3 regions of the Arthrobacter sp. 2MCAF15 genome follow, and region 3 is predicted to be linked to each of the others. Evidence: riboswitches for the same ligand, from Rfam matches in the RefSeq annotation. Region 3 holds a riboswitch; each other region holds the start of a gene.
What was found. A riboswitch is a leader RNA that binds a small molecule or an ion and turns the genes downstream of it on or off. The one in region 3 is predicted to bind cyclic di-AMP.

Region 1 (5,576 bases), on a different contig from region 3:
CGCGGTGGCATGGTCCGTCTCCGTAACGATGCTGGGCACCTGGCTGGGACACTTTGACATCATCGCCCGGAACATCGACGTCATTGCCGTCGCCATGGTCCTGGTCTCGGTGGTGCCGGGGGTCGTGCATTTCCTCAAGCGCCGCCGCAACATTCGGCGCGCCGACGCCACAGCAGACGCCACTACGGGCGACACGGCGGAGGCAACAGACGACGGACTGCGGACTGTGGAAATGGCCGCGGAAGAATAGCTGGCATGAGAACCGCTGACCGCCCGTCCCTGCTGCTCGTCGAGGACGATGCCGTCCTGGGGCCGCTCATCGCCGAGCTCCTCGATCCGGACTACCGGGTCCAGCTTGTCACCAACGGCCGTGATGGCCTCCACCACGGACTGACCGGGGCCTGGGACGTCATGGTGATCGACCGAGGGCTGCCCGTGATGGACGGCATCGCCCTCATCGCAGCGCTGCGGTCGAAAGGCATTGCCACGCCCATCCTGATCCTGACCGCCCTGGGCGACGCCGACGAGAAGGTCAGGGGCCTGGACGCGGGGGCCAACGACTACGTGACCAAGCCGTTCGACGCCGGCGAACTGGCCGCCCGCCTGCGCGCCCTGACGCGCACCTTCCCTTCTCCGGCCCCGGCTCAGGTGATGATCGGGGACTGGGAACTGGACCCGACGCAGCGCTCCGTCCGGTCCGTCTACGGGCACACGGTGCCGCTGACCGCGAAGGAATGCCAGCTGCTGGCAGCCCTGGCAGCGGAACCCGGCCGCGTGTTCACCCGGGACGAGCTCCTCGCGGCGTACTTCCACGCCTCGGACCAGCCCGGCGTGATCGATACCTATGTTCATCACCTGCGCCGGAAGATTTGCAAGGCCGTCATCCGTACGGTTCACGGCGTCGGTTACCAGATTGGCGACGCTCATGAATAACGGCGGGATCTCCGGCGGAAACCCGGACCACTCGATACTGCGCAAGGCCTCGCTCAAGGTCGCGCTGCGGATCAGCGCCGCGTGCGCAGTCATGGTCCTCGGGCTCTTCGCCGCCACTGCGCTCTACCTCATGAATCAGCTGGCCCATCCTGAAGTGCCCGGCTCGGCAGCGGCCGGGACGGCCTACGCGTACCTGGATTCCAAGGATGTCCTCGAAGCCATGGTCATCGCCGGTGTGGCGGGAATCCTGCTGGCCGGCATTCTCGGGTGGCTCAGCGCGCGCAGCGCCATCCGCCCCCTCGGTGATGCCCTGGCCCGGCAACGGCGCTTCGTCCAGGACGCGAGCCACGAATTGCGAACGCCCTTGACCATCCTGGATACCAGGATCCAACTCGCCCAGCGAAACACGGTGCCCGGCTCCAGGCAAAGCCAGGACCTGGCCCGGATCCGGGAGGACGCTGCGACGCTGACCGGGATTGTCAACGAACTGCTGCTCGCCGCGACGGCGGACGCCCCGGACCGCTCCGCACCCCCTGCCGATCTCGCCGACGCCGCCGCAGGCGTCGCAGGGAGCCTCCAATTGGTGGCAGACCAGCGTGAGGTCCGCATGGATTTCTCCGCCGACGCCCGGCCGTTGGCCCGCATCGAGAAGAATGCGCTGCGCCGTGCCGTGCTGGCCCTGGCGGACAACGCCCTCGCGCACACTCCTCCGGGCGGCCGTGTGACCATCAGGACCTCGATCGAGCAGAACAGCGCGGTGATTACCGTCGCGGATACAGGAACCGGGATTACCGGCGTGGATCAGGCCCGGATCTTTGACCGCTTCGTCCGGACCGCCAGCACCGGCGGCTCACACGGACAGCGGAGCTTTGGCATCGGCCTGGCTTTGGTCCGCGAGATCGCCGTCGCCGCTGGCGGCGCCGTCGAGGTGGCTGCGACTGGAGCCGAGGGAACGGTCATGAAGATGACGCTTCCGCTGGCCGGAAGCGTCACTGCCTGAAGCGGCAATGCCTGAAGTGGTGTGCCCCTGGACACACGGCAATGCTGGCAGATAGGACGGCAGACACAGAAAAGACCGGCGATCGATTGCCCCCAAAGGAAATCGATCGCCGGTCTTTCCGGGTTGCCTGGCCCCGGCAGGGCTGCCTGGCCCCTACTGGAATAGGAGCGCTGGATTAGGCGCGGACGAAGGTCACGCCACCGGTCGCGGTGAGCCAGGACAGCGGGTGGACCATGGTCTGGTTCTTACCGTTCATGCCGCCGCTGATCACCTGGCCGTTGCCGGCGTAGATGCCAACGTGGCCGGACTGGACCACCATGTCGCCAGGCTGCGGGGTGCCCACAACGGTTCCGAGGCCAAGGAATGCCCGGGGACCGATGTCGCCAACGGGCTTGCCTGCGGCGCCAAGGGCCTTTTCGACCATGGCGGTGCAGTCCTGGGTGATACCCAGCTGGCTGTAGGCGGCAGAAAGCATGATGGCGTTGCGTCCGCCGGCGGGCGCCGCAGCCGGCGCGGCGGCGGGGGCCGACTGCACCTGCACTGTTGCCTTAGGTGCTGCTGCGGGCGCTGCCGCCGGGGCAGCTGCGGGAGCCGGTGCCGCGGCAACAGGCTGTTCGATGACCGGCGCGGCGACGGAAGCCACCGCGGGGCGGTCGAAGCTGATCTTGACGCTGGAATCGGCGTTGACGGGGGCGCTGACCTGTCCCGCTACGTCCACCTTGGAGGCCGGAGCGGAGTCCCGCTGCACGGGGGTCGAGGCGGCGTTGGCGGCCATCGAGCCCGTCAGCACCAGCCCGGAGGCGGCGGCGAGAATGGCGCTATGGCGCGCAAAAGTACTGATTGAAGACATGGATGTAGCCTCTCCCAATGCCTGCGAGGTGAGCTGTCGGATTCGGATGGGAGTCACCCGGCCGCACTCCCGGGCCCGTCATGGCGGGCGCTGTGCGGCTTCACCCCAAGACCTGCATGTCAGCAGGCCAAAAGTGGTTTCCCCGTCTCTGCCGGCGTCGATGCGAGTTACCCCCGGGGCCGCGGCAGAGTTAGGCAATCGGCTGGGGAGCGCCTGTATCGGAGAAACAGGCACCTAACCACCGTAACGCGAACCGCACGCCAATGTCACATTCAGGTAACGGAGGCCACAGTGCCGTCCGTCGGTTGCCCATGGGGCGGGGCCGCATCCGAACGTAGGATGATGCCATCAGCACCACCTCGAAGCGGAGGCCCGAAATGAACAGCCTGTGTGTCGCCATCTGCCAGTTGAGCAGCCAGCCCAAGGAGGATTTCGACGTCAATACCGAGCTGCTGATCTTGGACGGCCGGGACGTCCATGTGGCCACCTGGGATGCGGAACCTCGTGACAGGGGCTTCGACGAGCACGTGCTCAATGACCGGGTGGACTCGCTAGGCTACATGGTTGTCAACGACTGGGCCTTCCTGGAGGGAAAGGCCTACGCCGTGGTGGAACGGCGGTCAACGACCTCCTGATTGCCAACACCCAGGCCACTGCAGGGTCAACGGGACTAATCTCTTTCCATGACGAAGGACCCGGTGGCCACGGACGCCACCATCCAGGCCGAGCCTGCTGCCCCGGTGGGCCCCGGGCAGGTCCGGCGGGGCGAGCCGTGACGTTCCTGTCCCTGGCGCTGATCGCCGTCGTCGCACTGGCCGGCCCGCTTCTGGCGCTGCCGGTGCGCTGGCGGTTGCCCGTGGTGCTGGGAGAGCTGCTGGCCGGCATCGTGATCGGGCGCTCGGGCCTGGCCCTGGTTGATCCGGCGGACCCGACGTTCAGCCTGCTGGCCAATATCGGGTTTGCGCTAATGATGTTTGTGGCCGGAACCCATGTTCCCGTGCGGGATCCGCAGATCCGCTCCGCCCTCGGCAGTGGTTCCCGCCGCGCCGCTGCGTGCGCGGCGGCAGCGGTGGCGGTCGGAACCGGCATAGGCCTGCTCTTTGGGACTGGACATGCTCCCCTCTACGCAGTGCTTCTGGCATCCTCCTCAGCCGCGCTGGTCCTGCCGATCATCGATTCCCTCCGCCTCGGCGGACCCCACGTCATCTCCATGACTGCGCAAGTGGCCATCGCGGACGTAGCCTGCATAGTGGCGCTGCCGCTCATGGTGGACCCGCCGCACGCGCTCCGGGCGGCGCTGGGCGTGCTCACGGTGACCGGCTGCGCGGTGGTTCTCTTTGTCGTACTGCGCTGGCTCGATCGCAGGGGAATCAACGGGCGCATGCACCGACTTTCCGAAAGCCGCAAGTTTGCCCTCGAGCTGCGGATCCAGCTGGTGGTTCTCTTCGCCCTGGCCGCGGTCGCGACGTGGAGCAACGTGTCCGTGATGTTGGCAGGCTTTTCCCTCGGCCTGGCGGTGGCCGCCGTCGGGGAACCGAGGCGGCTGGCCCGGCAACTGTTCGCCCTCAGCGACGGCTTCCTGGGTCCGGTGTTCTTCGTCTGGCTGGGCGCATCACTGACCCTTAAGGACCTGGCCGGACATCCGGACATGATCGCCCTCGGTGTGGCGCTGGGCGTCGGCGCCCTGTTGACGCACGCCGCCCTGGTGGTACTGGGGCTCCCGTTGCCCCTCGGAGTGCTGTCGGCGGCCCAACTCGGCATACCTGCCGCGGCGGCGAGCATCGGGACGCAACTCCAGGTCCTGCTCCCGGGCGAGGCCGCGGCCCTGCTGGTGGGCGCGCTGGTCACCATAGCCGCGAGCGCCGTCGCCGGATCACGGGCCGCCAGGGGTTTCTCGCTGCCCGCAAAGGCCGGCGGCAGGTCCGGCGATACCGGCAGCGCCGTAGGACCAAGCGGACCGAGCGGACCGAGCGGACCGGGAGGGCCGAAAGACTGAACAAGGCGACGGGCTGGGGCGCCTGCCAGACGGCACCCTCCGGCCGTGCCGGACGGAGGGTTCTGGGGGTCACCCCACGGCTGTGAATTGCAGCTCGGGTCGCCTCTTGGCCATCTCGGCGCGGACGCGGAACACCGCTTCCCGGACCGCACCGTCGTCTGCGTCGGCGTCGGCGTCGAACTTCCCGGAAGGCTCGCCGAGCACCGCGGTGGCGTGACGGATGAACCGGTCCCAGTCCCCCGCCCCGGAGCGCAGCGCCAGCAACGGCGAGAGCAGCGCGGCCCGGCGCAGCCAGGCATCGGGCTCGCGCACCCACCGGTCCAGCACGCTGTCGGCCCGCACCCTGGCCAGGACGTCGAGCCCGTCCACCAGGGGCCCGACGACGTCGACGGCGAGCGGATCCACGAGGTCCCGCAGCCGCGCCTCCCGGATGAAGCCCTCCAGCCGGGTGAGGTCGGTATTGGTCAGCAGCTTCACATTGGCCTGCAGCAGCACCACGGCGGCCAGGCGGCGCTCGAAAACCGGCGCCGTCGACAGCTGCGCGCCCCACAGCTCGGAGCTCAGCGCAGCGATCTCATCGCGGGACAGCCCGGGATAGCGGCGGCCGGCATCCCGAACGGTCCCGCGCACGGCACCCACGGAAGCACCGTAGTACCGGAGTCCCCGGCCTCCCGGCTCCTGTTCCAGCCGGGACTGCAGCTCGTCGGCACGGCGCCAGGAGCCCTCCCGCTGCAGTGCGAGGTCAATGAATTCGCCAGCATCACTCACGTGTCCATTCTTTCCCCTAGCGGCTCGGG
Region 2 (5,576 bases), on a different contig from region 3:
CACCAGTCTTCCAGCGTTTCATCCTGGCTTTTCACCGTTTGCCTCCATGGTCGAGTTCAGCTGGGGAGTTCCGTGCCGCGGCCCGGACCGAGGCCTGGAATCGTGTCCGATACCCCCAATGCGGACGCATCATCCCAGGTATCAACATCGTCCGTGGACCCCGGGGGAACGCGGACTTCCCGTACGTCCAGCCTAGCAAGAAGGGAGAAGGCCGACGCGTTTTCCAGGCCGCCCCGCTGCCGGGCCTCCGTAACACTTCGTTGTAGCGCGGCCGTGCCATAAAAACCCGCGAGCGGCTGCTTCCGGCCGTCCTGGGAGACGGCCATGACCCCGTCACCGCGGCCCGGTTCCGGCGCGGCCGCCAGGGAGGCCTCCAGCGATTCGGCCAGGACCCGGACGGCAGCGGAGGACCTTGGCATGTCACAGGCAAGGACCAGGGTAAACGGCGCCGGAGCAGCGTCCCCACGCCCGACGGAATGGCCCGAGGCCAGCGCGTCCAGGCCCGCGGCGATGGCAGCGGCCGGCCCGGCGAAGGGCGGCTCCTCCCGGCAGGTCAGGACGCCGTCGGGCAGGTTCCCCGGGTCCGGCCCGACGACGACGGCGCGCCCCGCCCCGCCCGCGGCGCCCAGTGACCGCTCGAGGAGGGTGGCGCCGTCGTACACCAGCCGGGATTTGGGCACGCCGCCCAGGCGGGAGGACCTCCCCCCGGCGAGAATGATGGCATCGAACTCCACCGGCTCAGCCTAGCGCGGCGCCGGCTACGGGCAGATCAGGCACGGCCCGCGCCAGCCCAGAGGTCAGGCGGCCGATTCCGGCAGCAGGAAGGGATCCCAGGCGGGCGTCGGCTTCTCGAGTTCCTTGATCTGCCAGATCGCGCCCTTCGGGGGGCCCGGAACAAACCCGATCTTCCAGCCCATCTCCGCCGGAGTGTGGTCGCTCTTGGCGTTGTTGCAGCGCAGGCAGGCCGCCACCAGGTTCTCCCAGGAATCGGCGCCACCCCGGGACTTGGGCTGGACGTGGTCGATCGTGTGCGCCGCCTTGCCGCAGTAGGCGCAGCGGTGGGCATCCCGGCGGAGCACCCCGCGGCGGCTCACCGCCGTCATGGTGTTGTACCTCGGACGGATGTAGCGGTTCAGCAGGATCACGGACGGGCGGCCCAGGATGTCCTGGGGGCCGACGACGGGGTCGTCCCCTTCCGCCACAACGCTGGCCTTTCCGGTCAGGACAAGGACGAGCGCCCGGCGGAAGGTGATTACCGCCAGTGGTTCATATCCAGCATTCAGAACGAGAGTGCGCATCCGCATACCTCTTCACGGCCGCACCCGCCAGCGGCACGAGGGCCGGCTGCCCTCTGCATGGTCGGGCTATGGATCGACAACACAAGAGTAAACACTCAGGTGCCGGATCACCGAATATTTTTTCACCGGCGCGGCCGTGCGCGCGCAAAGTTCATGGCGCGGTCACGCAAAAGACCCCCGCCAAAGGGCGGGGGTCTTTCGAAATGCTGGAGTGCTGTGGCTTAGCCGCCGACGCGGATGAAGACCGGGCCGGAGCCGACGTTCACGCTGTACAGCGCGGTGGTGCCGCCGTTCCAGCCGCCGTGGACTGCCATGCCGTTGCCGACGTAAACCGCGATGTGGGCCATGCCCACGCCGCCGTTCTGGTAGTAGGCGAGGTCGCCCGGGCGTGCCTCGGCGGCGCTCACGGTGCGGCCCAGGGACAGGTAACCTGCCGGCCAGCCGTGGTAGTGGATGCCGGCCGCGGCCAGGGCGTTGGTGGCGAGGGCGGTGCAGTCCTGCGAAACGCCGATCTGTGCGTAGGCAGCAGCGGCGATGGTCGCGCCAGCTCCGCTGCCGATGCCGGCCGGAGCCTGGGCAGCGACGCCGCCGCTGACGCCAAGCTCGGTGCCGCCGGCGCGGGAGGCCGTGGAGTCCTGGACCTGCACAACGGGCTTCGGGGCCTCAACGACGGGAGCCGGCGTGGTGGTCACGGCGGGCTTCTCGTAGGAGATCGCGATGCTGGAGGCAGCCGAAATGGTGGCCGGAGCGGCGGACTGGACTTCCAGGGCCGAAGCGGAGGTGGATTCGCGCTGAACGTTGGTCTCAGCAGCGTTGGCTGCGATTCCGCTGGTCAGAACCAGGCCGGAAGCTGCGGCGATGACCGCGGCCTGACGGCCCATGCCACCGGCGTTGTCGCCGACAGCCTTAGCAATAACAGCCAGCGAGTTGGTCTTGGTGACCTCGACTCGGTGCCGTGCAACGGTTGCACGAGTAGTCATTAAGTTCTCTCTTTCGTGATCCTTGGACCGCGCGCTTTCGGGCGCGGACTGAGGACGCTCCGGCATCTTGGGGGTACGCCGGATCGCCCCGAAATTGGGTTACTTAGCGAAGGGTGTACTGCGAAGACGCGCCAAAAGCGGAAACTGCATGCTGTCCGGACTCGGTAGAGATTGAGCCTGCGGAACGTGATCCCATCCGGGCGCCTGAAAGGGCGGCACGTGATGTGGATTCCAGCGAGCTCGAAGGAGCCTCGCCGGTGCGCATGCGCGCAGAATTGTGGCGTGAAGACACGAAAGTAGCCTCTCCCAATGCCTACGAGGTGAGCTGTCGGATTCGGATGGGAGTCACCCGGCCGCGCTGCTTCCTTGGAAGCTTTGCGACTTAACCCCTAGGCCTTCTTTCGAAGGCCAAAATTGGTTCCCCCGCCCCTGCCAGACGATGTAATGCGAACGGACCTTGAGCGGTGGCAGAGCTAGGCAATCCACTCAAGAGCGCCAACTTCGGAAAAGTTGGCGTGCTTCAAACCCTACAGCAGTCTTGACCCAATGTCACATTCAGATCACGGCGTGTCACAAGGATTCGATAGCGGTCCATCATCTTTTTAGAGCCATCCGAGCGGGTCAACGACGTCGCCGTTGACCATCACTTCAAAGTGGAGGTGGCAGCCCGTGGAGGCGCCCGTGGTCCCGCTCATGGCGATGACATCTCCGCGCGATACCTTCTGGCCGACCCTGACCGAGGCCGAGGACAGGTGGTTGTACGTGGTCTCCAGGCCGTTGCCGTGGTCAATGACGACCCGGTTTCCGCCGCCATAGGGATGCCATCCGCTGAACGTCACTGTGCCGCTGGCGGCCGCGTGGACGGCCGTACCGCACTGGGCGGCAAAGTCCTGGCCGCGGTGGAACTCGCCCGCACCGCCGGTAATGGGGCTGACACGGTAGCCGAACGGCGAGGCGGTGATCATCTGGTCCAGCGGCGCGCCGAGGGTGCCGGCCGATGCCGCGCGTGTGATGCTGCCCACAGACTGGGCGCTGAGCAGCTGCTTGAGCTTCCCGTCCGGATCACCCTTCGTGGTGACGGCCGTTCGGCTGAAATCGACTTTTGCGGCGGCGGCAGCCGTGACATCCGGCTGTACTGCAGCAGAGAGGGCGCCTGTTCCATCAGCATTGGAGGCCAGCACGGGACTCGTGGCGGGGACCGTCACAGTGAGGACCAGGCCCGTTGCGGCCAGTGCGATGCCGGCCTTCTGCCCGACCCCACTGGCCGCGGCAAATTCCGTTACCTGACGGAACGGGCTGCGCCGCCGCCGGCGTTCATCGCGGTGCGCGTCGCGGGGGCGTTCGGCCATATGCTCTACGGCGGGACGCGGCTCCGGAGCGGGACCGGTCGCGCGGCGACGGCCCCTGGCGGTCTGGGTGGTCAAGAACGGTTCCTCTCTGGATAGCCTGCGAAGTTAGCTGTCGGATTCGGGTCAGAGAGTTCAAAGACCCGGTCCGCCGTTGCAAGCAGCCAGACAGAGAGGCATCCCTGGGGATCCCTCGATGGACGTTGCTTGCCGCTGACGGACTTCACCCCAAGGCTGCTGAAGCAGCAGCCGAAAGTGGTTCCCCCGCCCCTGCCAGGAGGTGGTTCTGCGACTGATCCGCTGGCAGGGCTCGGCTTCGGATCAGGTAACGCTTTGGTATCGGCACTGGCCACTAACTATAGGGGATTAAGCCGTCCGGTAATAAATCCGTAACCCCAGATGTGCAGAACTCATGGGTCGTCCCATGACCGGCGCGTTGTGGCTGGTCAGGCGACTGTTACAAAGACGTGCGCCGCAACCTCGGGCGGCAACTCCAGGGCACCCTCGATATCGGGAACGCGGACCGAGATGTACTCCCCCACCCGCTCCAGCGACACCAGCGCACCAGGCCGAATTCCACCCTCGTCGAGCTGGGCCAGAAGCTCCGGCTCCACCTGGATCGGCTCCGCGAGCCGGTTGACCGTGACCCGCGAACCCGCACCGTAGCCGGCCATGGCCTCCAGCAGGTTCACGGCCCCATCGGCCGGGGCGCCGTTGGACACGCCGCCAAGATCGGCAAGACCGGGAATGGGGTTTCCGTAGGGCGAAACGGTGGGGTGGTCCAGCATCTCAAAAATTCGCCGCTCAACCCGCTCACTCATGACATGCTCCCAGCGGCACGCCTCCTCGTGGACATAGGCCCAGTCGAGTCCGATCACGTCGGCGAGCAGGCGTTCGGCGAGGCGGTGCTTGCGCATGACGCCGATGGCGCGTTTCCGTCCGGTTTCGGTCAGTTCAAGGTGCCGGTCGCCCGAAACAACCACCAGTCCGTCGCGTTCCATCCGGCCGATGGTCTGCGAGACAGTGGGGCCGGAGTGGCGGAGCCGTTCGGCAATGCGGGCGCGCAGAGCAACGATGTTTTCTTCTTCAAGTTCCAGAATGGTCCGAAGATACATCTCCGTAGTATCGATCAGATCAGTCATTCAGCTCAGCTCCTCGAGCGCAGTCCGTGCGTCATTCCCACCGTACCGCGTGCGGGCTGCATGCAGGATGCGCCTGGCAAGAACCGCCGTACGTTCGCATGCCAGCCTAGCCTATTTTGAATTACTCCGGATAATTTTCGTCCGGGCTGGCGCTGCCCCCGAGCGCCCGCGCGCCGGCAGTTCCCGGGCGTCTCAATGACCGGACTGTGACAGGGCCTTTTCCGCGTGGCCGGTACCCGTCAGGCAGAATGAAACAGGCAGAATAAACAGGGGGGCCGTTGTAGCCATCCCCTACCGGGCCACCTTCCAGCCACGCTACGAACCAGCCGAAAATTGGAGCCACTGTGAGCGACACCAGCATCGCGATCCCCGCCAACCTCCTGCCCAAGGACGGCCGGTTCGGCGCCGGTCCGTCCAAGGTCAGGCCGGAACAGATGGAGGCCCTCGCCGCGTCGGCGAAGCTGCTGGGGACCTCGCACCGCCAGGCACCCGTGAAGAACCTGGTCGGCTCGGTGCGCAGCGGCCTGAGCGAATTCTTCCGTGCGCCCGAGGGCTACGAAGTGATCCTGGGCGTGGGCGGATCCACTGCATTCTGGGACATCGCCAGCTTTGGGCTCGTGGAGGACAAGGCGCAGCACCTCTCCTTCGGCGAGTTCGGCTCGAAGTTTGCCTCGGCGACCAACAAGGCACCGTTCCTTGCCGAGTCCTCCATCATCAAGGCCGAACCCGGCACACGCCCCATAGCCCGGGCGGAGGCCGGCGTCGACGTTTACGCGTGGCCGCAGAACGAGACCTCAACCGGCGTGGCGG
Region 3 (5,576 bases):
GTCCGGTGTGGCTCCTGACGTGGCGTGAACCAGGGCGAGGGCGCCCGAGGTCAGGGCCAACCCGATCCCGAAGACCAGCAGCCCCTCGAAGTGATGGCGGGCGGCCTGACTGCCGCCCTGGATGCCGAACGTGAAGCGCCGGTTGGCCGCGGTGTTGGCCACGGCGGTGGTGAGCAGCGCGAGGAAGTTTGCCAGCTGCGGGTCCATGAATTGTCGGCAGAGCAGGAAGATTGCCAGGTACGCCAGGGTGGAGGCCACCCCGATGCTGCCGAAGCGGACCAGCTGCCCGAAGAGGCTTCCGCCGGGGCTTTGTTCCTGGAACCGCGAGGACGCCGGCAGCGGTCCGCGGGCCAGTGCGGCGCGCAGTTCGGGAACCGGGATCCGGCCCGAAACCAGGTCCCGGCTCAACCGTGCCATGCCGCGCAGGTCCGCGAGGGCGGTCTGGACGATGTCCACGCTGGAATCGGGGTCGTCGGTCCAGTCCACCGGGACTTCGTGGACGCGCAGGCCGCACTTTTCTGCCAGCACCAGCAGCTCGGTGTCGAAGAACCAGGCGTTGTCCAGGGTGTGGGGGAGCAGTTGCCGGGCCACGTCCGCCCGGATCGCCTTGAACCCGCACTGGGCGTCGCTGAAGTGGGCCCCCATGAGGGACTGCAGCAGGAAGTTGTAGCTGCGCGAGATGAACTCCCGCTTGGGTCCGCGGACCACGCGTGAGTTGCGGGTCAGCCGGGTGCCGATCGCCAGATCGGAGTGCCCCGAAATGAGCGGGGCGAGCAGGGGGCCGAGGGCCGCCAGGTCCGTGGAAAGGTCCACGTCCATGTAGGCCAGGACCGGCGACGGCGAGGAGAGCCAAACTTTGCGAAGCGCGTTTCCCCGGCCCTTTTCAGCCATGTGGACCACCATCACTTCGCGCAACTCGCGGGCCACGCGCTCCGCGGTCTTGAGGGTTCCGTCGGTGCTGGCGTTGTCCGCCACAGTGATCCGGAAAGAGTGCGGGAAGGCGCCGATAAGGTACGCGTGGAGCCGGCGCAGGCACGCTTCAAGGTCCCGCTCCTCGTTGAAGACCGGAATCGTGACGTCCAGCAACGGTGTGCTGCCGCGTGTGTCAATGGGTGCGCGCCGGCCGCCGGGGCCGGTAAGCGCTCCGGCGAACGGTCCCGGGGCCGGCGCATCGGCCACGGTCAGGCCCGACGATGCGGGCCCGGACGATGCAGGCCCCGACGGCTCAAGTCCGGACGGGGAGGGCGGGGCCGCCGGACCGGCCGGCGTCGCCGTGGAACGGGACAGGGTTCCTGTGGCCTGGTCTGTGAATGTCATGGCTCAACTTTCGCGCCGGCCCATATGAGGGCTTTAGGGCCAAGCTGTGCGGGGGCTGTGGAAGTCCGGCGCCAGGCCGGCCGGCCAAAATCGTACCGGCCGCGGACGCACAGGAGGCCCCGGATCCACGTGGATCCGGGGCCTCAACCACCCTCGCCGGGCGGTCCGGCTAGTGCCGGTTTAGTACCAGTTGTGTGCGTAGTGGAAGTTCAGCGCGCCGCAGGGGGAGCCGTAGCGTTCCTTGACGTAGTTCAGGCCCCAATTGATCTGGGTCCGGTAGTTGGTCATGTAGTCGGCACCGGCGCTCGCCATCTTCGAGGCGGGCAGGGACTGAACCACTCCGTAGGCGCCGCTGCTGGCGTTGGTGGCGGTGGTCTTCCAGTCCGATTCCTTGGTCCAGAGCTTCTGCAGGCACTGCATCTCACCAGGGGCCCAGCCATAGCTGCCCAGCTGGGACGCGGCGTACGCCTGGGCTCCGGCGGGGTCGTCGACAGCAACCGGTGCGGGGGCGGGAACAGCTGCCGGTGCCGGTGCCGATGCGGGAGCGGGGGCCGGTGCAGGAGCGGCTGCGGGAGCCGGTGCCGGTGCGGGAGCGGCCGCGGGAGCCGGGGCCGGTGCGGGCGCAGCAGCAACCGGGGCGGCCGGGGGCTCGGCGGCCTTGACTTCCGAGAGCGTGGGTGCCACGTTTTTTTCCGCCGGAGCGGCGATCTGGACTCGTTCGAAGTTGAGCTTGGCCAGCGGATCGGCGCTCGTGGCCGTTTGGCTGCCCGCAGCATTCGTGTGAGTGCCCGGCTCCGCCGCCTGGCTGGCGGCGCCGCCTCCCACCAGCAGGGCGCAAGCGGCGGTTACGACGGCGGCGCGGCGTGCAGTGATGCCGAGTCCGGTAGTCAGCTTGGACAGGGCGGATGCCTGCGTGGCTGGTTCGGCGCGGTGGCGCGACTTGGTGGAGCGGAAATGGGAATCGCCGTCAGGGCGCGTTTGTACCTGGAGTTCAGTCATGATGGGCCTCTCAACGCCGGCGGAGTTAGCTGTCGGGTTCGGATGAGGTCATCCGGCCGCACGGAAAATCACGTGTCGGCTTCACCCCGAGGGCGCATGAATGCAGAATGCCCGGGAACTCTGGGTCCCCCGCCTCTGCCTGGTCCAGCGGAATCCGGGAAGCGGCAGAGTTTGGCGTCCGTCCGGATATGCGGCACCAATGGAGGCCGCACCACAACGACGCTACAGGACCTCGGCGCTTAAGTCACATTTTGGTAACAGGAGTCACAGCGGGCGGGGTGTCGGCTTGCGCAGGAACATTGCGCGGGTCGGCGGTGAATCCTGCTGGGCCTACAACGACGGCGGCGCCGCGGGCAGCCGCACCGCAAACTCCGTGCGGCCGGGCCGGGAGGTGACTTCAACGGTGCCCCCGTGGGCCTCCACAATCGACTGGACAATGGACAAGCCCAGACCGCTCGTGCCCTCCGAGGTCGGGGCGTGAGCAGCTGCCCCGGCACTGCCACGGCTGCCGGAAGGAGTACCGGAAACGGCCCCGGAAGCCGGGCGGACGGCGGGCCCGGACCTGGCCCCCGCCGTCGCAGCGACCGGTGTGTTGGCGGGGCTGGCGGTGGGATTGGTGCGCGCGGCGTCGGCCCGTGCGAACCGGGCGAAGACCCGGCCGATGAATTCCGGGGCGATGCCGCTGCCGTTGTCCGTCACGGTAACCACGGCGCTTCCATCCGCCGAACGCATCACGCCCGTGACCACCGTGGTCCCGGGGTCCGTGTGCTTGCGCGCATTGGACAGGAGGTTGGCGAGGACCTGGTGAAGCTGGGTCGCATCGCCGCGGACCACCACGGGCTCCTCCGGAAGTTCCAGCTGCCAGACGCGGTCCGGGGCCATGACTTTCTCATCGCTCACCGTCTCAATGGCCAGCTGCGTGAGGTCGACGTCGCTGACCTTCAGCGGCTGTCCCTCGTCCAGGCGCGCCAGTAAAAGCAGGTCCTCAACCAGGGTGGTCATGCGTTCGGACTGGCTTTGCACGCGGGCGAGGGACCTCTCGCCGTCGGCGGTGAAGTGCTCTGTCATCCGCATCAGCTCGGTGTAGCCGCGGATAGCCGTCAGCGGCGTGCGGAGTTCATGCGAGGCATCGGCGACAAACTGCCGCACCTTCATCTCGCTCTCCTGCCGCGCCTCCAGGGCGTTGGAGACGTTGTCCAGCATCTGGTTCAGCGCATAGCCCACGCTGCCCACCTCCGTGCCCTGGTGGGCGGCCGACGCCGGGACGCGCACCCCGAGCGCCACCTCACCTGCGTCCAGCGGCAGGCGGGAGACCTTGGTGGCGACCTCGGAGAGTTGTTCCAGCGGCTTCATGGTCCGCCGGATCAGGGCCGTGCCGGCCAGGCCGATCAGCACGAGTCCGCCTGCGGAGACCACCACCATGGTCCAGACCAGCGAGGCCAGGGTGCTTTGCTTTTCGGCCAGCGGAAGCCCGGTGACAATCACGTCGCCATAAGGTGTGCGGACGGCGGTGAGCCGGTAGGCGCCGACCGTGAGGTTGCGATCCACGGGCACGCCGTTGGGGGTCAATGCCAGGAGGACCGCGTTGTCCTCTGGGGAGAGGCTCTTGCGGGTGGCGTCTCCGGCCAGGAACCCGGGGTTGCTGACCTCGCCGTCCTGTATGCGGGCGTTGAGCGTCCCGATGCCCTGGCCCCGGGCATCGAGAGGGTCGGGGCGGCCGCCGGCGGTGCCGGGCAGGGGCCGGCCGAACTCGCTGGACCGGTGCGAAGCATTGCTGAGCTGGTCATCGAGCTGCCGGGTCAGGAACAGGTCCATGGAGGCGTAGCTGAACAGTCCCACGGCGCCGCAGATGGCGACCAGCAGCGCCATGGCAACCAGGACCAGCCGGGTGCGCAAATGCCAGGTGGACGGGTTGCGCCAGTCGCGTCCGGGGACGCGGGTCATGCCGGAAAGGGTGGGCACGGATCAGTCCGCCGGTTTCAGGACGTAGCCGGCGCCGCGCACCGTGTGGATCATGGGAGCGTGGTTGGCGTCGACCTTCTTGCGGAGGTAGGAAATGTACAGTTCCACGATGTTGGCCTGCCCGCCGAAGTCGTAATCCCACACCCGGTCCAGGATCTGGGCTTTGCTGATGACCCTTTTGGGGTTTTCCATGAGGTAGCGCAGCAGCTCGAACTGCGTGGCGGTCAGGTGCAGTTCCTCCCCGGCCCGGGTGACTTCGCGGGTGTCGACATTGAGCACCAGGTCGCCCACCACCAGCTCGGCGGTGTCCATGGCGGCCACGCCGGAGCGCTGGACCAGCCGGTGCAGGCGCAGCAGGACCTCTTCCATGCTGAACGGCTTGGTGACGTAGTCATCGCCGCCGGCCGCCAGGCCGGTGATACGGTCCTGGACGGCGTCCTTCGCCGTGAGGAACAGCGCCGGCACCTCCGGCGCGAACGCGCGGATCCTGCTCAGCAGCTCGACGCCGTCGAACCCGGGCAGCATCACGTCCAGCACCAGTACATCGGGGCGGAACTCCTTTGCGAGACGGACCGCGGAGGGTCCATCTTCCGCCACGGCCACTGACCAGCCGGCCATCCGCAGCCCCATGCTCATGAGCTCGGAGAGGCTGGGCTCGTCATCCACCACGAGGGCGCGGATGGGTGAGCCGTCCGGGTGCGTGAGCTGGGGAAGGTTGTTGGTCATGGAGTGCGAAGTGGCCATGGGACAACTCTCCGATCTGCCGGTTAGGTGGGGCTTTGGGGACCCTGTGCGGCACCTGTGAATCCCAGCCTAGCGAGCTGGAAGCCTTTCCGGGGGACCGAGCGGGCCGCTGCGGCAGCACCGAAGATGTCCGTTCGTTGCCCTGCCCAAGGTCACAGGCCCGGCTGTCGGCCTGCACAGCCCAGGCACAGGATCGCTCAGCACGCTGGGGTGAACACCGATCCGCACCACAAAGGAGAAACACGATGAGCGGTCAGCATCCCGGAGCCGGTTCCGGACCAGCCCCAGAACCCACCCCCGGCAACGCTGCGACGCCCGCACCTGTGACCACGCCCGCGGACGCAGGACAGCTTGGCGCCGCACCGCAGGCTGGCGGGCACTACGACGGCGCGCCGCAGGCGGCCGGCCAGTACGACGGCGGCCGGCCCGTCGGCGGGCAGCCGGCGGCGGACACCGCCCCCGGCTGGGGCGCGCCCCAGATCTCGCAAGTTCCGGCTTCGGCGCCGGGGTGGGGTATGCCGCGGCAGGAACATACGGCGCCCACGGGTGCAACA

Region 1: linked by a shared signal. The riboswitch ahead of AB4089_RS08445 (hypothetical protein) and the one ahead of AB4089_RS19610 (hypothetical protein) in region 3 are both predicted to bind cyclic di-AMP.
Region 2: linked by a shared signal. The riboswitch ahead of AB4089_RS14175 (M23 family metallopeptidase) and the one ahead of AB4089_RS19610 (hypothetical protein) in region 3 are both predicted to bind cyclic di-AMP.

What each region holds. Positions count from the first base shown of each region.
Region 1 covers NZ_JBFRGZ010000005.1:171,107-176,682, reverse strand. Annotated here, with positions in the region: gene AB4089_RS08460 (DedA family protein) at 1-250, shown strand, start outside; gene AB4089_RS08455 (response regulator transcription factor) at 256-933, shown strand; gene AB4089_RS08450 (sensor histidine kinase) at 926-1,933, shown strand; gene AB4089_RS08445 (hypothetical protein) at 2,109-2,783, opposite strand; cyclic di-AMP (ydaO/yuaA leader) riboswitch at 2,788-2,987, opposite strand; gene AB4089_RS08440 (hypothetical protein) at 3,161-3,418, shown strand; gene AB4089_RS08435 (cation:proton antiporter) at 3,556-4,779, shown strand; gene AB4089_RS08430 (DNA alkylation repair protein) at 4,849-5,547, opposite strand.
Region 2 covers NZ_JBFRGZ010000012.1:22,432-28,007, reverse strand. Annotated here, with positions in the region: gene AB4089_RS14195 (DUF6457 domain-containing protein) at 1-35, opposite strand, end outside; gene mobA (molybdenum cofactor guanylyltransferase) at 57-734, opposite strand; gene AB4089_RS14185 (HNH endonuclease) at 798-1,298, opposite strand; gene AB4089_RS14180 (NlpC/P60 family protein) at 1,520-2,278, opposite strand; cyclic di-AMP (ydaO/yuaA leader) riboswitch at 2,575-2,744, opposite strand; gene AB4089_RS14175 (M23 family metallopeptidase) at 2,881-3,702, opposite strand; cyclic di-AMP (ydaO/yuaA leader) riboswitch at 3,707-3,920, opposite strand; gene AB4089_RS14170 (metal-dependent transcriptional regulator) at 4,071-4,766, opposite strand; gene serC (phosphoserine transaminase) at 5,111-5,576, shown strand, end outside.
Region 3 covers NZ_JBFRGZ010000021.1:28,199-33,774, forward strand. Annotated here, with positions in the region: gene AB4089_RS19605 (glycosyltransferase) at 1-1,317, opposite strand, end outside; gene AB4089_RS19610 (hypothetical protein) at 1,498-2,316, opposite strand; cyclic di-AMP (ydaO/yuaA leader) riboswitch at 2,319-2,476, opposite strand; gene AB4089_RS19615 (HAMP domain-containing sensor histidine kinase) at 2,647-4,260, opposite strand; gene AB4089_RS19620 (response regulator transcription factor) at 4,282-5,022, opposite strand; gene AB4089_RS19625 (hypothetical protein) at 5,268-5,576, shown strand, end outside.